4 regions of the Shewanella cyperi genome follow, and region 3 is predicted to be linked to each of the others. Evidence: predicted binding sites of a transcription regulator. Region 3 holds the regulator's gene; each other region holds the start of a gene.
What was found. The regulator LexA, encoded in region 3, represses DNA repair genes until DNA is damaged. The targets are predictions, from matches to a motif close to TACTGTATNNNNATACAGTA.
Positions count from the first base shown of each region.

Region 1: the regulator LexA is predicted to act here: its motif matches at 2,552-2,571, upstream of JYB84_RS09860 (YebG family protein).
Region 2: the regulator LexA is predicted to act here: its motif matches at 1,820-1,839, upstream of dinB (DNA polymerase IV).
Region 4: the regulator LexA is predicted to act here: its motif matches at 2,349-2,368, upstream of dinG (ATP-dependent DNA helicase DinG).

Region 1 is NZ_CP071501.1:2,275,622-2,280,057, reverse strand. It holds gene JYB84_RS09875 (PqiB family protein) at 1-1,159, opposite strand, end outside; gene JYB84_RS09870 (paraquat-inducible protein A) at 1,146-1,772, opposite strand; gene JYB84_RS09865 (paraquat-inducible protein A) at 1,765-2,391, opposite strand; gene JYB84_RS09860 (YebG family protein) at 2,583-2,867, shown strand; gene JYB84_RS09855 (GAF domain-containing protein) at 2,896-3,354, shown strand; gene proQ (RNA chaperone ProQ) at 3,591-4,280, shown strand; gene prc (carboxy terminal-processing peptidase) at 4,311-4,436, shown strand, end outside.
Region 2 is NZ_CP071501.1:2,932,176-2,936,611, forward strand. It holds gene JYB84_RS12805 (hypothetical protein) at 403-678, shown strand; gene dinB (DNA polymerase IV) at 733-1,797, opposite strand; gene JYB84_RS12815 (methyl-accepting chemotaxis protein) at 1,898-3,901, opposite strand; gene bfr (bacterioferritin) at 4,214-4,436, opposite strand, start outside.
Region 3 is NZ_CP071501.1:3,968,374-3,972,809, reverse strand. It holds partial or broken gene coxB (cytochrome c oxidase subunit II) at 1-850, opposite strand, end outside; gene JYB84_RS17640 (cell division inhibitor SulA) at 1,239-1,745, opposite strand; gene lexA (transcriptional repressor LexA) at 1,742-2,365, opposite strand; gene plsB (glycerol-3-phosphate 1-O-acyltransferase PlsB) at 2,516-4,436, shown strand, end outside.
Region 4 is NZ_CP071501.1:1,518,204-1,522,639, reverse strand. It holds gene JYB84_RS06415 (DNA polymerase II) at 1-2,279, opposite strand, end outside; gene dinG (ATP-dependent DNA helicase DinG) at 2,392-4,436, shown strand, end outside.

The sequences.
Region 1 (4,436 bases), 1.7 Mb from region 3:
GTTCATGTCGGGCCATATTCATGGGGTCGGGAGCGTTGGCCTCCAGTGGAAAGCTGTCCCGGGCCATACCCAGGCCCGGCATAAAGGCAATCACATCGCCGGTTACCAGACGGGCGGCATGCTTGATGCCTGAGAGCGACAATTCGGCTCCTTCGCGCCAGAAGCGGGCGCTGTCACCCAGTAACTGTACGTAATCATCGTCAATTTTGACCTCAAGTTCGACACCGTCCTGACTCAAATGGCTGTCAAGCACCTTGCCTATGACAAGGCCCCGGTACAGTACCTGGGTACCTGCACCTATACCGTCGGCGTCTTTGGCGTTCAGACGGATAACTCTGCCGCCGAGGGCATTGGCTTCGCTCTCGTAGAGCATAAAGCTGTCACCGTGTTTGGCTGAACGGTCACTGTCGGAGGAGCTGAAACTGATCCCGCCGGCCAGCAGTGACGAAATGCTTTCGCTTTTTATCTGTACCCCAGCCAGGGAGGCATCGATGGCAATGCCCGATACGTTCCAGAAACGTGAATCGGCTTTAACCAGGTGTGCGTATTGCTCCTGGATAAAGGCGCTGATAATGACGCGCCTGTTACCCTCGAGACGGTAGCTGACCACCCGGCCCACGGGGAGTTGGCGAAAGAGTACGGAAGAGCCCACATCCAGTGAGCCCAGACGGTCGCTGGCCAGTTCCACCACTATGCCTTCATTGCCGGGAAGCAGCGGCGGCGCTTCACGCTCGGCCTCAAACTGGGTGCGGGAGTCACCATCGCCCGGTTGCACCGCAATATAATTACCGGAAAACAGCGCGTCGAGGCCTGAGACACCTGTGATGGATGCCTTGGGGGTCACCAGCCAAAACTTGGTGTCATCCTTTAAGTAGGGGCCGGCGCGGTAGTCCATTTTGACCCTGACGTTCACGCCCTCAAGGTTGTCGTCGATGGCTATGTCGGTTACTTTTCCCACGGTCAGGCCCTGATATTTGACCAGGGTTTTGGCCACGTCTATGCCTGTGGCACTGGGGAAGTGGATCACAATTTCCACACCTGACTCGCGGATGCTTTTGATCCCGAGCCAGGCGCCCAGAGCCAAAGCCACCAAGGGTAAGAGCCAGACAGGTGAAAACAGCTTTTTCTTCACAACTTTCGGGGCTTCAATTTGCGTCATGTTCGAGTTCCAGTCGATCCCAAAGTAAACGAGTATCCAACACCTTGGCGGCCAGCTGGGTCAGCAGGATAACCAAGGCAAAAGCAGTAGCGGCCGGCGCGGGTTTGGCGTCCAGCAGTTGTCCCATATTGACCAGTGCCACAGTCAGGGAAATAACAAATAAATCCAGCATGGACCAGCGACCAATCCATTCAATGATATGAAAGCCCCCCATCAGTAAACGCTTGGGAATGGGCAGGTGAAAGCTGATGGCGGTCAGGTAAATGGCCAGACCGATAATTTTGAGCCAAGGCACCAGTATGCTGGCGGTAAAGACTATGATGGCTATCGGCAGCATATCCGAATCCACCAGGTGCTTAATGCCGGAGAAAATGGTGTCCTGGGTGACCACCCCCTGATTCACCAGAGTGGTGATGGGATAAATGTTGGCCGGTATAAGCAGGATGGCGGCGGTGAGCAGCAGGGCCCAGCTTTTATGCAAACTGCTGTAGTCCCGCTCGGATATCGCCTCGCCACAGCGACAACAATGGCTGAGATGGGCTGAGTTAACCTTGTGGCAGACATTGCACAGCAGCAAGCCTAAATCCTTACCCTGGGTGCCGGCTTCAGACATCGAGGTAGCTCCACATATGTTCAAGGTTGTATTCACGCTGCAGAAACAGGGTCACCAGAAACAGCATGGTGAAACAAAAGGTACCGACACCGAAATAGATGTCGGAAAAATCTGCCAGCTGAAATGCCGAGACCAGAAAGCTGATCACATAGATTTCCAGCATGGTTAACTGGCTCAGCAGGCCGTGTTGCTCCAGTAACCATTCGTAGGTGGTGCGTTGCCATCCTTGCTTGAGTCCGGCCTTGATGAGCAGGATCTGACCCAGTATGGACAACAGCAGGATACCGGGGGCAACGACGGCGGCGGTTAATACGGCCACTCCGACTACCCAGTAACCCAATGACATCACCGCCATGGCGCCTTCCACCACGCTGGCGGTACGCACACTGCCGAGAAAATGCAGCTCCAGCACAGGGAACAGGTTGGCGGGCAGGTAGAAAGCGAGGGCGGCCACACACAAAGCCAGCATGCCGTTGATGGAGCAGTATGGCGTATCGTACAGTGCCGTATGACAGCGCGGACACAGGGCTCGAACCCCCGAGGGCAGGGCTCGCTTGCGCACCGCCATGTCGCAGGCACGGCAGAGAATGACTGTCTGGTCTACGGCATCGTCTTGCATAATGGCTAAACTGACTTCCTCTTTGGCAGCGGCGGACATTTTTGCGCGTAAGTTTCCGTAATCACGTGAAAAGAATTCAATTATTGCCGCTTTTAATGCCATGATACTAGCAGATCCCGTTCCGGACTTGCATCATTAGTTGCACCTGTGACACTCTATGCACTGTATAAATAACCAGTAAGAGGGCAATCATGGCAGTTATCACTCAATATGTCGTGGTCAGAGAAGGGGTGGAGAAGATGACATTCACATCGAAAAAAGAGGCCGATGCCTATGACAAGATGCTGGATATCGCCGACAGTCTTATCCCGTTTATCCAAGGTGCCGGGCTGGATTTGGACGATGGCAGGACAGAAAAGTTGGCCTTCTATTTAGCCACCCACAAAGATGATCTATCATCCCTGCTCAAGGGCGCTCCGCTTGCCAAAGCAGAACCCGCGCCCAGGAAAAACACCAGGAAAGACGCCGCTGATTAATCAGACGGTATTGGCATAAGGTACTTGCATGAAGTCTGAATTTTACCAATCACTGAACCGACAACTGGCGGCCCTGCTTGAGGGCGACGACGATATGGTGTCGGCCATGGCCAATTTCTCTGCCATGCTTAACAGCCAGCTGACCGAATTGAACTGGGTCGGTTTTTATATCCGTCGTGGCGATGAGCTGGTGCTCGGCCCCTTCCAGGGTAAGGTCGCCTGCAACCGCATTCCCTGGGGCAAAGGTGTCTGCGGCACAGCAGCTGCGCTGGACAGCACCCAGAGAGTCGCCGACGTGCACCAGTTCGATGGTCATATCGCCTGCGATTCAGCCAGCAACTCCGAAATCGTGATCCCGGTTCGCAAGCAGGGGCAGGTCGTTGCCGTGCTGGATATTGACAGTCCGGTGTTCGACCGCTTCGACGAAGCGGATCAATTGGGCCTGGAACAGGCTGTCCGGGTGCTGGAAAACACCCTGTTTGGTTGAAATCCCACCAATTTAGCGTAAATCCCGGTCGCATTCGCTCAAGGCCGCCTTATAATAGGCGGCTGCTTCCTGCCGTGCGGGGGGCGGATTAACGGAAATTTGTTAATCAATGTTTATAAGCACTTTGGCATCCGTCGATATAATGCTAACGTGTGCGATGGCTCCGGGTGGCCATAACCTTACATAACCGATGCCGGCATCAGAACGCCGCATCCCTGTGAACTGTGGAAGTAGAAATGGAATCAACAGAAAAGTTGACCGACACCAACGCCATTCTGGCGTATTTGTATGAAACATTCCCCCTGTGCTTTATCGCCGAGGGTGAGGCTAAACCTCTGAAAATAGGTTTGTTTCAAGATCTGGCAGAAAGGTTGGCTGATGATTCCAAAGTCAGTAAAACACAGCTTCGTGTTGCCCTGCGCCGTTATACCAGCAGCTGGCGTTACCTCAAGTGCATCAAAGAAGGTGCGGTAAGGGTTGACCTTGATGGCAATCCCTGCGGTGAGTTGGAGCAAGAGCACATAGATCACGCCCAGGCGACCCTGAAAGAAAGTCAGGAGAAAGCCAAGGCCAAGCGTGCCGAGCGCGCCCCCAAGGCCGAGGCAACAGATAAGCCTGCCCGTAAACCACAGGCCAAGCGCCCCCGTCAGGAGCGTCCAGGTCAAGATCGTCCGCGCCAGGACCGTCCACGTCAGGAACGTGCCGCCAAACCATCACAGGCTGAACCCAAGGCTAAACCCGCCGTGGATGTTTCCAATTTGGTGCAGGCAAAACTGGCCGATCTGAAACCAAAACAGCGTGTGAATGTCAAATTGGGTATGTCCCCCGTGGCAGGCACAGTCGTGGATATCAACAAGGAAGATGTACATGTCCAGTTGGATAGCGGCTTGACTGTCAAGGTAAGGGCTGACTATATACTGCTGTAACCCAATCAAGTACAAAGGAGTAACTTGTTGATGCGAAAACTCACTTTAGCCGCGTCAGTCGCTTCAGCTCTGGCTGCTTTTTCAGCTTGGGCAATTCCGCCGGCAATTCAAGTCAGCGAGTTACCCTCCCTTGAACAGGAGCCACAGCACAAGGTG
Region 2 (4,436 bases), 1.0 Mb from region 3:
GGTGCAGAGCTCGGTGCATAGGTCGGAGCAGAGCAAATGTTCAGTTATACAGACCTCCGGCCCGCAATGAAAAGTGTTTCCTCAGAATATCGCAAATAGCCAGTATATTGATCATGGACTCCCTCCTCTCTTATCCAAAATCCTTATGTAGCTTTGCATCTTATGCGGACTATTCAGCGAAGTTCAATCGTCAAGCCGATTTCCAAACTTCCCATTGATGGGAGGCATTCTCCCAATTTACCTCTTGCCCAGGATTGACTGAAGTCTTGGCTGATAGTTCGGCGCCTTATGAACTTTCGCTTTAATTTCTGTGTCATAAGACCGTCATATCTGTTATTTTTCGTGCCTGTTGCCCAGTTTCAACAGCAATGTCGGGGCAAATGTCGGATTCAAGGAGGAAATGTGAACCCAAATCGTCTGAAAGTTTTAATTGCGGCACTGCTTGGCGTCAGTTCGATATGTGCCGGTTGCAGTTCAACGGCCGTCACCCATGCCAGTTGCGATTTTGTGGTCGGCGCGGCCAGCAATGACAGAAATGTCCGCTTAAACACCAGTTCCGACAGCACACCAAGTGCCGAAGACAATCTGATTGTTGGGATTTTTAGCGTGATCACCGGTGCGATAAACCGGGCCCTGTTTGAAGACAAAGAGCGCGACGGCTGCAATACGCCACTCTAATCTCTCTATAAACCAATCTCTATAAGCCAATTTCTATAAGCCAAGAGCTGAGTCTTAAAGCGCCAAATCCAACTGGGTCAGGCGCTCACTGCACGCTTCGCTGGCCGACAGACCCACGGCTATCCCAACCAGGCGTATCCCCCGCCCTTCGGCGCGGGTCAGCGCCTGGGACAGCAGGGCCTGGTACAGCTTCACCGAGGGCTCGTCGGCACGCTGCTCTATGGTGGTCTGGCGAAAATCGCTGAACTTGAGTTTGACCACCAGCTTGTGAATACGCCGGGCACTGCCGCTGCGACCTATACGGCGATTGAGTTCGGGGATCAGTGAAGCCATTACCTGCAAGCAATCGGCTTCGCTGTGAATGTCCTTCGCCAGCGTGGTCTCTACCCCAACGGATTTCCGCTCCCTGTGGGGCGAGATGCCGCGCTCATCGCGGCCGTGGGCCCGCTCCCACAGCACAGCGCCGAATTTGCCAAAGTGTTGTGCCAGCATGGCCGGTGAACAGGCCTGCACCTGGGCACAGGTTTCCAACCCCAGGGTTTTGAGTTTTTCCTGGGTCACCTTGCCGACACCCGGGATCTTGCCAAGGGACAGGCCACTGACAAACCCGGCCACCGCCGCCGGTGTTATCACGTATTGACCGTTGGGTTTGTTGAGATCCGAGGCCACCTTGGCGAGAAACTTCACCGGTGCCACCCCGGCCGAGGCGGTTAACCCGGTTTCCGCCAGTATATCGGCCCGAATGGCCTCGGCTATCAGGGTGGCCGAGCCCTGGTGCAACTGGCAGTCGCTGACATCCAGATAGGCTTCATCCAGCGACAGGGGCTCAATAAGGTCGCTGTATCGGTCAAAGATGGCACGGATCTGCTGCGACACCTGCTTGTAGACCTCCATCCGTCCCGGCACCAGGATAAGGTCGGGACACAGGCGCATGGCGTAAGCTGTGGCCATGGCCGAACGCACACCAAAGCGGCGCGCCTCGTAATTGCAGGTACTGATCACCCCGCGGCGTTCGCTGGCACCGCCGACGGCCAGGGGCTTGTCGCGATACTCGGGAAAGTCGCGCATCTCCACCGCCGCAAAAAAGCAGTCCATGTCGATATGAATGATTTTTTTCACCAAACACCTCCATCCATCAATATACTGTATAGATAAACAGTGGTAAACAGGATGAAGGCAATAAAAAAGGCGCCCGCAGGCGCCTTTTAAATTCGGAGGCTCAGATCTTGAACTGACCTATGTTCTTGGTCAGGGCCTGGGTCAATTGCTCAAAGGCCCTCAGGGTGCCGGCCAGATCCTCACTGGCACTGTGGGAATCGTTCGACAGGGAGCGGACATTCTCCACGTTCTGGGCCACCTCTTCGGCAACCACGGCCTGCTGGCCTATGGCCACGGTAATGTCTGTGGTTTGCTGTTGCACCGACTCAATGGCCGAGGTGATGTCAAACAGGGCCTGCTCCACTTTCCTGGTCAGGTTCTCACCCACGCTCGCCTGCTCCACTCCGGCTTCCATGGCAGATTCGGCCTGCAGGGCGCCCTGTTGCAGGCTTTGGATGATGCCCTGAATATTGGCGGTAGAATCCTGGGTGCGGGATGCCAGGGTGCGCACTTCGTCCGCCACCACGGCAAAGCCGCGGCCCTGCTCACCGGCACGGGCCGCCTCAATGGCGGCATTGAGCGCCAACAGGTTGGTTTGCTCGGCGATGCCGCGGATCACGCTGAGCACCTCACCGATTTGCTCGGAACTGGCGCGCAGGGCCTTGATAACACTGGCGGCTTCGGTGACCCGGATCGACAGGGTCTGAATACCTGCGGTGGCTTCGGTCACTATCTTACGGCCATCGCGGGCCTGCTGCTGGGCCTGCTCGGCAAAGTCGCTGGTGCGCTGGGCCGTGGCCGCCATTTCCTGACTGGTGTGGGCCATTTCCGTGGCTGCCGTGGCCACCGAATCAATCTGGTGTTTCTGGGTCGAGACAGCGCCCACCGCCAGATCGCAAATCTTGCGTGCCTCTATGATGCCATCACCCACATCCCGGGTCAGGGCGCGGGTATCTATCAGCATCCGCTGCACCTTCTCGGCAAAACGGTTAAAGGCGGTGGCCATTTGCCCCAGTTCATCCTCACGCTCTATCTCGATGCGTTTGGCGAGATCGCCATCACCGCGGGCGATATCCTCCATGGCTACCAACAGCGCGCTGAGCTGGCGACGCAGGGGAATGAGCAGCAACCACACGGTCACACCCACCAGCAACATGATACCAATGGCCATCAGGCAGGCATCCCAAAAGGCGGCCCGCACCGGCGCTTCAATGGCAGAAGTGGGCAACATAAAGGCCAAATGCCATTGCTGCTGGGGATAGTCACCACCGACGGCGGTATATACCACCCGCTGCGGCTCCCCCTGATAGTCCACTTCGGCAAAGCCCTGTTTGTTTTGGCGCATCAGGCGTCCCAGAGCAGCAAAGCCCTGGTTGTCGCCGGCCAGGCCATCGATCTTGTCAATCTGCGACCCCGGAGGGAAGGCACTGTTGAAGCCGGGGAAATACACCAGCTTGCCATCGTCTGTCATCAGGAAGGCCTGGCCTTCGCCCTGATACTTGATGGGGCCCAGCAGATGCTTGCCTATGGTATCGATAAGAATGTCCATGCCACCTATACCGAGCAAATTACCCTTGTCGTCATAAACGGGGGTTTTCACCGTGGCAGAAATGGAACCGTCGTTGGCATCCACAGCCGGATCGCCCACAAACAAACCGCCCTTGTCTATGGCTTCCTGCCACCAGGGGCGCTTGTTGGTGTAATAGTTGGGATCACCGCTATAGCGGCCATTGAGATCAAAATATTCGAAGGTGTTGGCGGAGCCGAAGAACACCGATTTTATGTCGCTGTCCTTATCGGAGAAAAAGCGGAAATACTGGACTATGTCGCGATATTGGCGGTCCATATCCAGGTTGCTGCCCCGGTCCCTGTAGTTGGCAAACCAGTTGCGCAGCCCGGGTTCGGCGAAAATCGAATGGATCACCTGTCCCTTGGCGATGAAATAACTGCGGATCTCGTTGCCTTTCAGCTGCACCAGACCACTGATATCCGTGTCCACTTCCTGACGGGTGGAATCGCTGGCGCGGTTAACCAGCAAGGCGGCGACCAAAGTAAGCAGCACGGCCAGGGCCCCCACCAGGGTCAGCACCAACTGCAGGCTCAGTGAACGCTTGATATATCCCATGTTCTTATCCTATCTATTATTGTTGTCATTTCCGGCGGCGTTCCACACTGGCTACTGCCATTGCCATCCAGGGCAAATCAAAATGCCAAAGTGTGAGCCGGATCCGGAATATTCCAATCTACCAAGAAAGACGGGACCTTAACACTGGGAAATGACAGGGATTTTGCGACACGCAGATATTTACACCAAGAAACAGCAACAAGAAAACACATTCGATTACCATATCAGCACTAAATAGTGATTCACTTGCAATTGATGCACAAAAAAGCAACAAAAAGGCCAGCGAGCGCTGGCCATCGGGAACAATCAGGATCACATCTTGGACTGCAGGTAATTGTGCAGACCGACTTTGTCTATCAATCCCAGCTGTTTCTCCAACCAGTAGAGATGATCGTCTTCGGTTTCATCCAACAGCAACTCCAATAATTCGCGGCTGACATAATCCCCTTTCTGCTCGCACAGGGCGATTACCTCACGCAGGTGGGCGACCACCTTCTTCTCGTAGGCCAGATCGTTTTCCAGCATCTCTTTGACA
Region 3 (4,436 bases):
TGTAAATTTGTTCACCCTGAGCCATGAGGTCATCCATCGACAGGGTTTGTGTCAGCGAGGCTTGGGCTTCCGCCGCTGCCTGTTGAGCAGAGGCTTTCTGGGCCACGAGCCAGTCATCAAACTGGGCTTCGGGCAAGACTTCCACCACTATGGGCATAAAGCCATGCTGCTTGCCGCATAACTCAGCGCATTGGCCCCGGTAGATGCCGGGTTTGTCGATACGGGTCCAGGCCTCGTTGATGAAACCCGGGTTGGCGTCCTTCTTCACCGCAAAGGCAGGCACCCACCAGGAGTGGATAACGTCATCTGAGGTCATCAGGAAACGTATCTTGCGATTGGCAGGCAAGACCAGCGGCTTGTCTACTTCCAGTAAGTAGTTTTCGCCTTTGGCCTCGTTACCTTCGATCTGCTCCATCGGCGTGGACAAGATGCTGTAAAAAGCGATGTCCTGATCGAAATAGCTGTAATGCCATTTCCATTGAGATCCTGTGACTTGCACCGTCAGATCTGCATTGGAAGGGTCTTCCATGGCGATCAGGGTTTTGGTGGCCGGTATGGCCATGGAGATAAGGATAATGAAAGGGATAACCGTCCAGGCTATTTCTACCTTGGTGCTCTCATGAAACTGAGCCGCCACGGCGCCCTTCGACTTTCGGTGGTTGATCATGGCGTAAATCATAGCGCCAAATACCACCACCCCGATGGCGCAGCAGATGTACAGAATCGTCATGTGCAGGTGATATACCCTGCCACTGATTTCTGTCACCCCCTGGGTCATATTCAGCGACATGTCTGCCGCTGCCAATTGCGGTGCCATCAGCACCAGAACACAATACAACAATCGCTTCACAAGACGTCTCCTCTGTCAATTGCGAATCGCAACTACAAAGAAGAGTCACACAGTAAGTCTCTGCTCTATGCAAACTCTTCGGTTCCCAAAAAAGCAACGATGACTTCAAAGTGCGTTGGCGGTTTATCTTGTTCTATCTGTAGCCTACTGCCTTGCTAACCACGCCTGCACCTACAGCTGAATATATCGGTCTGATACACAGAGGGCCGTGGTTAAACAGGGCTCACTGCGACGACATAATCTATCCCGGATATAACAAACTATCGTTGTTACCCTGAACTACATTACTTGCAGTTTAAATATTGATCAAGATCACTTTCTTTTCTAATTAACTGAAAAAATTATTGAAAAAAAGAGCCCCACTGGGGCTCAAGGGGATGGAAGGGGATCAGTGCAGCGGTTGAAACTGGTTGGAAAGGGTCATGGGAATAGCGGCTTGGTGACAAGGATTTCCATGAGAGTGAGCATTTACATCCTGAAATATGACACCCATGGCAACCGCACTCTTGGCAACCAGCTGTAAGCGGCGTTCATCTCTGGGGTCCAGGCTGCTGCTCCAGCAAAGTACCGCACTGGAAGTGCCACTGGTCAGCGCTTTTTCCATGGCCCACAGGGTTTCCACTTCATCCTTGGCATGCACCAGTAAGACTCTGTCCATACGCACGCCGGCCTGGGCCAGGAGGTCTTTGTAGCCTATATTGGGCGGACTGATCAGCACTATCCAACGACCCTGATGACTCAGCTGCGCCAATTGGGGGCACAAGTGCTTTAGTTCGTTACGGCCCTGATCGCTGGTGGTCAGCATGCTGACTTCCGTATTGGCGCCGGCATTGTCAGCGGGCAGGTCGCGCCACAGGCCGGGATGGCGGGGAGCATTACCGAGCAGCTTGTTCATAACCAGTCTCCATTACGGATGACACCGACCGCCAGACCTTCAATGGTCAGACTTTGGCAGCTGAGATCCACCTTTATCGGGGCGTAGGCTTCGTTTTCGGCATGCAGGTAAACCACATTGCCCTTGCGTTCGAAGCGTTTGACCGTCACATCATCTTCAACCCGGGCGACCACCACCTGACCGTTGCGCGGCTGCTGCATCTTGTGTACCGCCAACAGATCGCCTTCGAGTATGCCTATGTCCTTCATACTGTCGCCCCGAACCCGCAGTAAAAAGTCGGCCTGGGGGCGGAACATGGCTGGATCCACCTGGTAATACTGCTCCACGTGTTCCTGGGCCAAAATAGGCTCACCGGCCGCCACCTGACCTATCAGCGGCAATCCCTGATGCTCAGCGTCTTCATGTTCGTCGCCCGCAAGACGAATACCGCGGGAGGTGCCGGGCATAATTTCAATACAGCCCTTCTTGGCCAGTGCCTTGAGATGTTCTTCGGCGGCATTGGCACTTTTGAAGCCCAAACGTGTGGCAATTTCGGCACGGGTTGGCGGCATACCGGTATCGGCGATATTGCGTTTGATCAGGTCCAGTATTTCAGCCTGGCGCGGTGTCAGCGGTCTCATACTCATTCCTGTTTTTCTATACAGTTACTGTTAGTATATACAGTATTTTAAACAGCGCAAGTATTAACCAGTGTTTAGATTATTGGCACTGTGACTGTGTGGTCTGATATTCTATGCGGCTAACGAAGTGGCCAAGATTGCTGAAGAAGAATGTCAACCCAAGACTCGCTGTGGTATAGAACCCTCCGCTGGATCCAGAAAAAACTGGTGCACACCATAGTGGTGCCCCAGGAGCCTTTTGCCGATCTTAATCTTGATGCGGCACGCCCCCTGGTTTACGTCATGAAAACCGAATCGGTAAGTGATATTGCCGCCCTGAGTGAAGTCACCGCCAAGTTTGGCTTGCCAAGCCCCTATGAGCCCCTGCACGTGAATGGTTTGAGCAGTCCGAGGGTGGTTTGCCTTGAGGGGGCAAAACCCCTGTTTGGGCAGCGTCAGGGCAATGAACCCTTCCTCAATGCTTTTATGCAGTTACTGTCTGTCCATAAGCAAAAGCCGGAGCTGGATATCCAGCTGGTCCCGGTGAGCCTTTATTGGGGCCGGACTCCGGGCAAGGAAGATGACAGCATGCGCGCGGCATTGCTGGAGCGGGAAAATCCCACCTGGTTGCGCAAGTGCCTGATGATATTGTTCCTCGGTCGTCACAACTTCGTGCAATTTTCCAATGCGGTTTCCCTGCGTTATATGGCCGATGAACACGGCACCGACAAACGCATTGCCCAGAAACTGGCCCGGGTGGCCAGGGTGCATTTCCGCCGTCAGCGCAAGGTGATGACAGGTCCGGCGTTGCCTAATCGTCAGGCCATGTTCCATGCGCTGTTGCAGTCCGATAACCTGAAAAAGGCCATTGCCGAAGAAGCGGCTGCCAAGAAGGTTTCCGAGGCCAAGGCCCGCGAAACGGCTATAGGTTATCTCGACGAGATAGCGGCCGACTATTCGGACAGCCTGGTGCGGGTGGCTGAGCGTATGCTGACCTGGCTGTGGAACAAGCTCTACAGCGGTATCAATATCCGCGGTGCCGAGCAGGTGCGTCAGCTGCACCATGATGGCCATGAAATTGTCTATGTGCCCTGTCATCGCAGTCACATGGATTACCTGCTGCTGTCTTACATTCTTTATTACCAGGGCATGGTACCGCCTCATATCGCGGCGGGCATTAACCTCAACTTCTGGCCGGCGGGACCTTTGTTCCGTCGCGGCGGCGCCTTCTTTATTCGCCGCAGCTTCAATGGCAACAAGCTCTATACCGCAGTGTTCCGCGAATACCTGGATCAGCTGTTTGCCAAGGGCTATTCGGTGGAGTATTTCACCGAAGGTGGCCGTTCACGCACCGGTCGTCTGCTGGCGCCCAAAACCGGCATGCTGGCCATGACGCTTAACAGTGTACTGCGTGGCATAGAGCGTCCGGTCACCCTGGTGCCCGTGTATCTGGGCTATGACCATGTGATGGAAGTGGCCACCTACCACAAGGAACTCAGCGGCAAGAAGAAGCAGAAGGAATCCCTGTGGCAGGTGCTGGGCATCATCCGCAAGTTGCGCAACTTTGGTCAGGGCTATGTGAATTTCGGCGAGCCCATCACCCTGCAATCTTTCCTCAGCGACCGTGTTCCCGAGTGGCGCGGTGCCCTGGATGAGGACCCGGATCAGAAACCTTCCTGGCTGACGCCGGCGGTCAATGCCCTGGCCAATCAGGTGATGACCCGGATCAACAATGCGGCGGCCGCCAGTTCGGTTACCCTCAACAGTTTGGTATTGTTGGCCTCCGAACAAAATGCCCTGGAACGCAGCCAGCTGGAGCGCCAGTTGGATCTGTATCTGAAGCTGCTCAAACAGGTGCCTTACACCTCCTACATCTCGGTGGCAGAAGGTAACGGCCATCAACTGGTGGAACAGGGGCTGAAGCTGAACAAGTTTGTACAGCATTCCGATGCCCTGGGTGACATCATAGCGATTGAAGAGCATCAGGCGATTTCCCTGACCTACTACCGCAATAATGTCATTCACCTGATGGTGGTTCCGTCACTGATCGCTAGTTGCCTGGTGCACCATGAAAATATCGGTCGGGAAGAAA
Region 4 (4,436 bases), 1.7 Mb from region 3:
ATTGGTTGGCGGCTAAGCTGCAGCGGCTCAGCCCCCTGAGTCGTCATCACATACTCTATTCTGGCGCCTCTTTGGCCCCAAGCCTGATCGCCGGTACTCTCGAGTAACACCCTGGCCGCCTTCACATGGGGTGCCGAAGCACTGTAATCCACAAGCTTTCGCCTCAGACGCTTGCGGAACACCAACTCATCATCCAGGTCACCTTTAAACAGGGCATCAATATTGTCCTTGATGTAAGCAACCATATCTTCACCGGCAAAGAGTCTGCGATAAAGCTCATGCTGTAATCGCTTAGCCAGTGGACTCCAGTCACTGCGAACCTGCTCCATGCCCTTGAACACTATGCGGGACTGACCATGATCGTCATATTCCCCCACATAGCGCTTTTTGCTGCCCTCGGCAGAGTGCCTCAAGGTCGGCATAAAAAAATGCCGGTAGTGACGCTCATACTCCAGTTCCAGAAAACTTTCCAACTGCCATTCCTGCCACAACCTGTCACGCCAAAGTTCATTGACCCGGTTCACCAGCATTTTACCGGTAGCATCGGCATCTGCCGCCTCGTCCCCAAGCCAGACAAAGGTGGAGTCCGTGTCACCGTAGATCACCTGGTAACCCAGCTCTTCAATCCAGGCGCGGGTCTGGCGCATGATTTCATGGCCCCGCAGGGTAATGGAACTGGCAAGCCTGGTGTCGTGGAATACGCAACCACTGGAGCCGAGCACCCCGTAGAGGGAATTCATGATGATCTTGATAGCCTGGGACAAGGGCACATTACCGTCCCGTTTGGCCTCCTCCCTGCGAGCGGCCAGAGTGGCGATAATGCCCGGCAAAATAGGTTGCTTGCGGCTGAACCTGGCGCCTCTGAAGCCGGGAACCGAGTCTTGCTCGCTTTCCTGAAGTCCTTCTATCAAGCCCTTGGGATCGATTAAAAAACTACGGATAATTGAGGGATACAAACTCTTGAAGTCCAGCACCAAAATATTGCGATACAGACCGGGAAGCGAATCCATCACATATCCCCCGGGGCTGTCCTGACCGGGAACGGCTCCCATGGCCGGCGCCACATAACCTTGCCGGTGTAGATGAGGCAGATAGAGGTGGGTAAATGCCGCCACCGATGCGCCGACCCGCCCCAGCTCAAGACCCGTCAATCTGGCCCGTTCCAGGGCAAACTCAAACAGGTGAGTCTGGGCGAAGATTTCCCATACCAGTTGGCAGTCCATCAGGTTATAACGGGCCAGCGCCGGTTTGTCCTTCAGGAATAAGCGGGTGATTTCCTCCCCCCTGTCATCCACCTTGTCGATAGCCTTCCCCTTGCCAAGCAAGGCAGAAGCCACCGACTGCAGAGAAAAGCTGTCGAACTGAAAGAAGGCGGCCTTAAGCCAATCAATGCCATCCAGCACCACCCGGCCCGGTAAATCCAGGGTTTCCGGTCTGTGCTTATCGGCGACTTTCCAGCCAAGCTCGCTGCCTCCCCGGCCAATGGCCAGTGCAAGTCCATGGTGTTGTGCGCGGCGGCTTAGCAGGGACAAATCAAATCCCACTATTGACCACCCTATGATGATGTCGGGATCGGCTGCTGCAAACCAAGCTATGATGGCTTCCAGCAGCGCTTTTTCATCGCTGACCCATTGGATATCACAGTCGCTTGGCGCCGCCTTGGCCTCCCCCGCCTGCCCGACCATAATGACCAAGGGCGCGACATCGCCGAAGAAACCTATGGAATAGAACTCGCCCTGCATGCTGCACTCGAGATCAACAGATACGGCCTTGAGGCTTATCCCCGGATCCTGCGAAGCGCACCTGACCCTTTGGGCCTCAAACCGGCGCACACCGGCAAGGCACTCCACTTCATAGCCAGAAAACTCGGCATCCAAGGCCACGAAACGCTCAATTAAAAATCGTTGCTCCGGCCTGATATCATCCTCAAACAGGCGAATACCCATATCCGTTGCCATCCGCCGCACTTGTCTGTGGGCCCGGGCTGAAGGTAAATAGAGCGCGCTGACCGCCTGCCCCTGGAAACTTTTAAGGCTCAGCGGCTTAATCTGGCCACCAGCCTGTGCCACGGCTCGCTTTAACTGCAGCGCGTCCTGCTGATGGCAAAAGGCAAGCCAGGGCTGATCCCTGACAATCACCTGGACCGGGCCCTGCGCTGTGGCCACATAATATTCCAGCACAGACTGTCCCTGCTCAAGCCTGTTTGCCCGGGTCAGGATGCGCCCGCTAATCACCGAGGTGACTGGGCTGGATAAATGATGATTGTCGGGAACAGACATGGGCACGACCACAGATAAAGGCTTGCAAGTGACAGGCGTGACGAATTAATGGTTCTTAGCCTAAGCAATCACTGTTATTATGTACAGCATTATCGAGAGCACAGAGCCTGACATGCTGCCAGAAAAAGTGAAAACCCAAATTCGGGCCATCTATAAAGACATAGCCCAATCGCTGCCCCATTTCCGTTCCCGGCGCGAACAAAACTATATGGTGGCAGAGATCTCCAAGACCCTGGCAGGTGACTACGACAAACACAGGCGCATCATAGTGGTTGAGGCCGGCACGGGTATTGGTAAATCCCTGTCCTATATTCTCGGCACTATCCCGCTGGCGCTGGAAAGCAAGAAAAAGGTCTGCATAGCCACCGCCACCGTGGCTCTGCAGGAGCAATTGCTGAATAAGGATCTGCCCTTTTTTAAAGAACAGTCTGGACTCAACTTCCGTTTCGGTTTGGTCAAGGGGCGCCAGCGCTATGTTTGTCTGGCCAAGCTCGAAATGCTCATCGGCGACAACAATGGCACCCAGATGGCCATGTGGCAGACCAAACCCGACACTGCACAGGTGGAATTGCTGCAAAAACTGCATCAGGACTTCCATAAGGGCCGCTGGAATGGTGAGCTGGATACCCTTGAAGCGCCCCTGCCCGACCATTTATGGCAGCAAATCGCTTGCGACAAGCACAGCTGTCACAGGCAGCAGTCCAGTCACAGGCAGTGTCCCTTCCACAAGGCCCGTGAAGATGTGGATACCTGGGATGTGCTGATCGCCAACCACAGCCTGCTGTTTGCCGATCTGGAGTTGGGCGGAGGTGTGATACTGCCGGATCCGGAAGATGTCTATTACGTCATAGACGAAGCCCATCATCTGCCCATAGTGGCGCGGGATTTTTCCAGCGCCCAGGCCACCTTGCGGGGTGCCTGTGACTGGCTGGAGAAAATTGGCAAAACCGCAGCAAAATTGCAGCATCAGATAAAGAGCAACAACATTATCGCCCCGGCCCAGGCAATGCAGGACCATGTAACGGATCTGTGCGCCCAGCTCAATCAAGTGGCCCATTTCTGCGACGGCCAATTGGCAAAATTTGACAATCCGGAAAACCGCCTGCGCTTTACCAATGGTGAATTGCCCGAGGTACTCAAGCGCCATGCGGAAAACCTGGCCACGGCCTCTTCATCGGCACTGAAACAATTCAATAAAATGCAATTGCTGCTGGCCGAGGCCATCAAGGACGGCGACATTCCCAGACATCAGGCCGACAGTCTGCAAAGCGAAACCGGCTTTATGCTGCAACGACTGGAGAACTTACATAAGCTGTGGAAGATGATGGCCAAAGAGGACAGCAAGAAAGGCGCCCCCACGGCACGCTGGATTGAGTTGATGCCGGGTAAGCAGCAGGACTTCCTTTTTTGCTCCTCCCCCATAGAGGTGGGTTTCATGCTGGAGTCCATGCTGTGGGAAAAAGCGGCCGGCGTGGTCCTTTGCAGTGCGACCTTGAGGGCGGTAAACCAATTCGACTATTTTGCCCATCAGGTGGGGTTGTCGCTTAACGATGGCAGCCGCTTCCTGGCATTGCAATCGCCCTTTGATTTTGAAAACAATGCCACCTTATTCCTGCCCAAAATGCGCACCGAGCCCACGGACGATGCCTACACGGCAGAATTGGCGGAATTGGTTCATCAGTACACAGCCGATGAGATGGCGAGCCTGGTGCTGTTTGCCTCCTACTGGCAAATGGAAAAAGTGGCTGAATTGATTGAAGGTAAGCTCAAGGTGCCCTTGCTGCTCCAGGGCAGTGCCCCCCGGCAGCAATTACTTGATACCCATAAAGAACGCTGCGATAAGGGCTTACCCAGTGTGCTGTTCGGTACCGGCAGTTTTTCCGAAGGTCTGGACCTGCCCGGTGACTACCTCACCAACCTTATCATCACCAAGCTGCCCTTCGCCGTCCCCACCTCACCGGTGGAGCAGGCCCATGCCGAGTACGTCAAGGCCAAAGGCGGCAATCCTTTTTTGCAACTGACCATACCCGATGCCTCCCGTAAACTGGTACAAAGTTGTGGCCGCCTGCTGCGTAAAGAGCAGGACTATGGCAGGATCACCATATTGGACAGGCGTCTGGTCAGTAAGCGCTATGGCAAGTCCTTGCTTGATGCCCT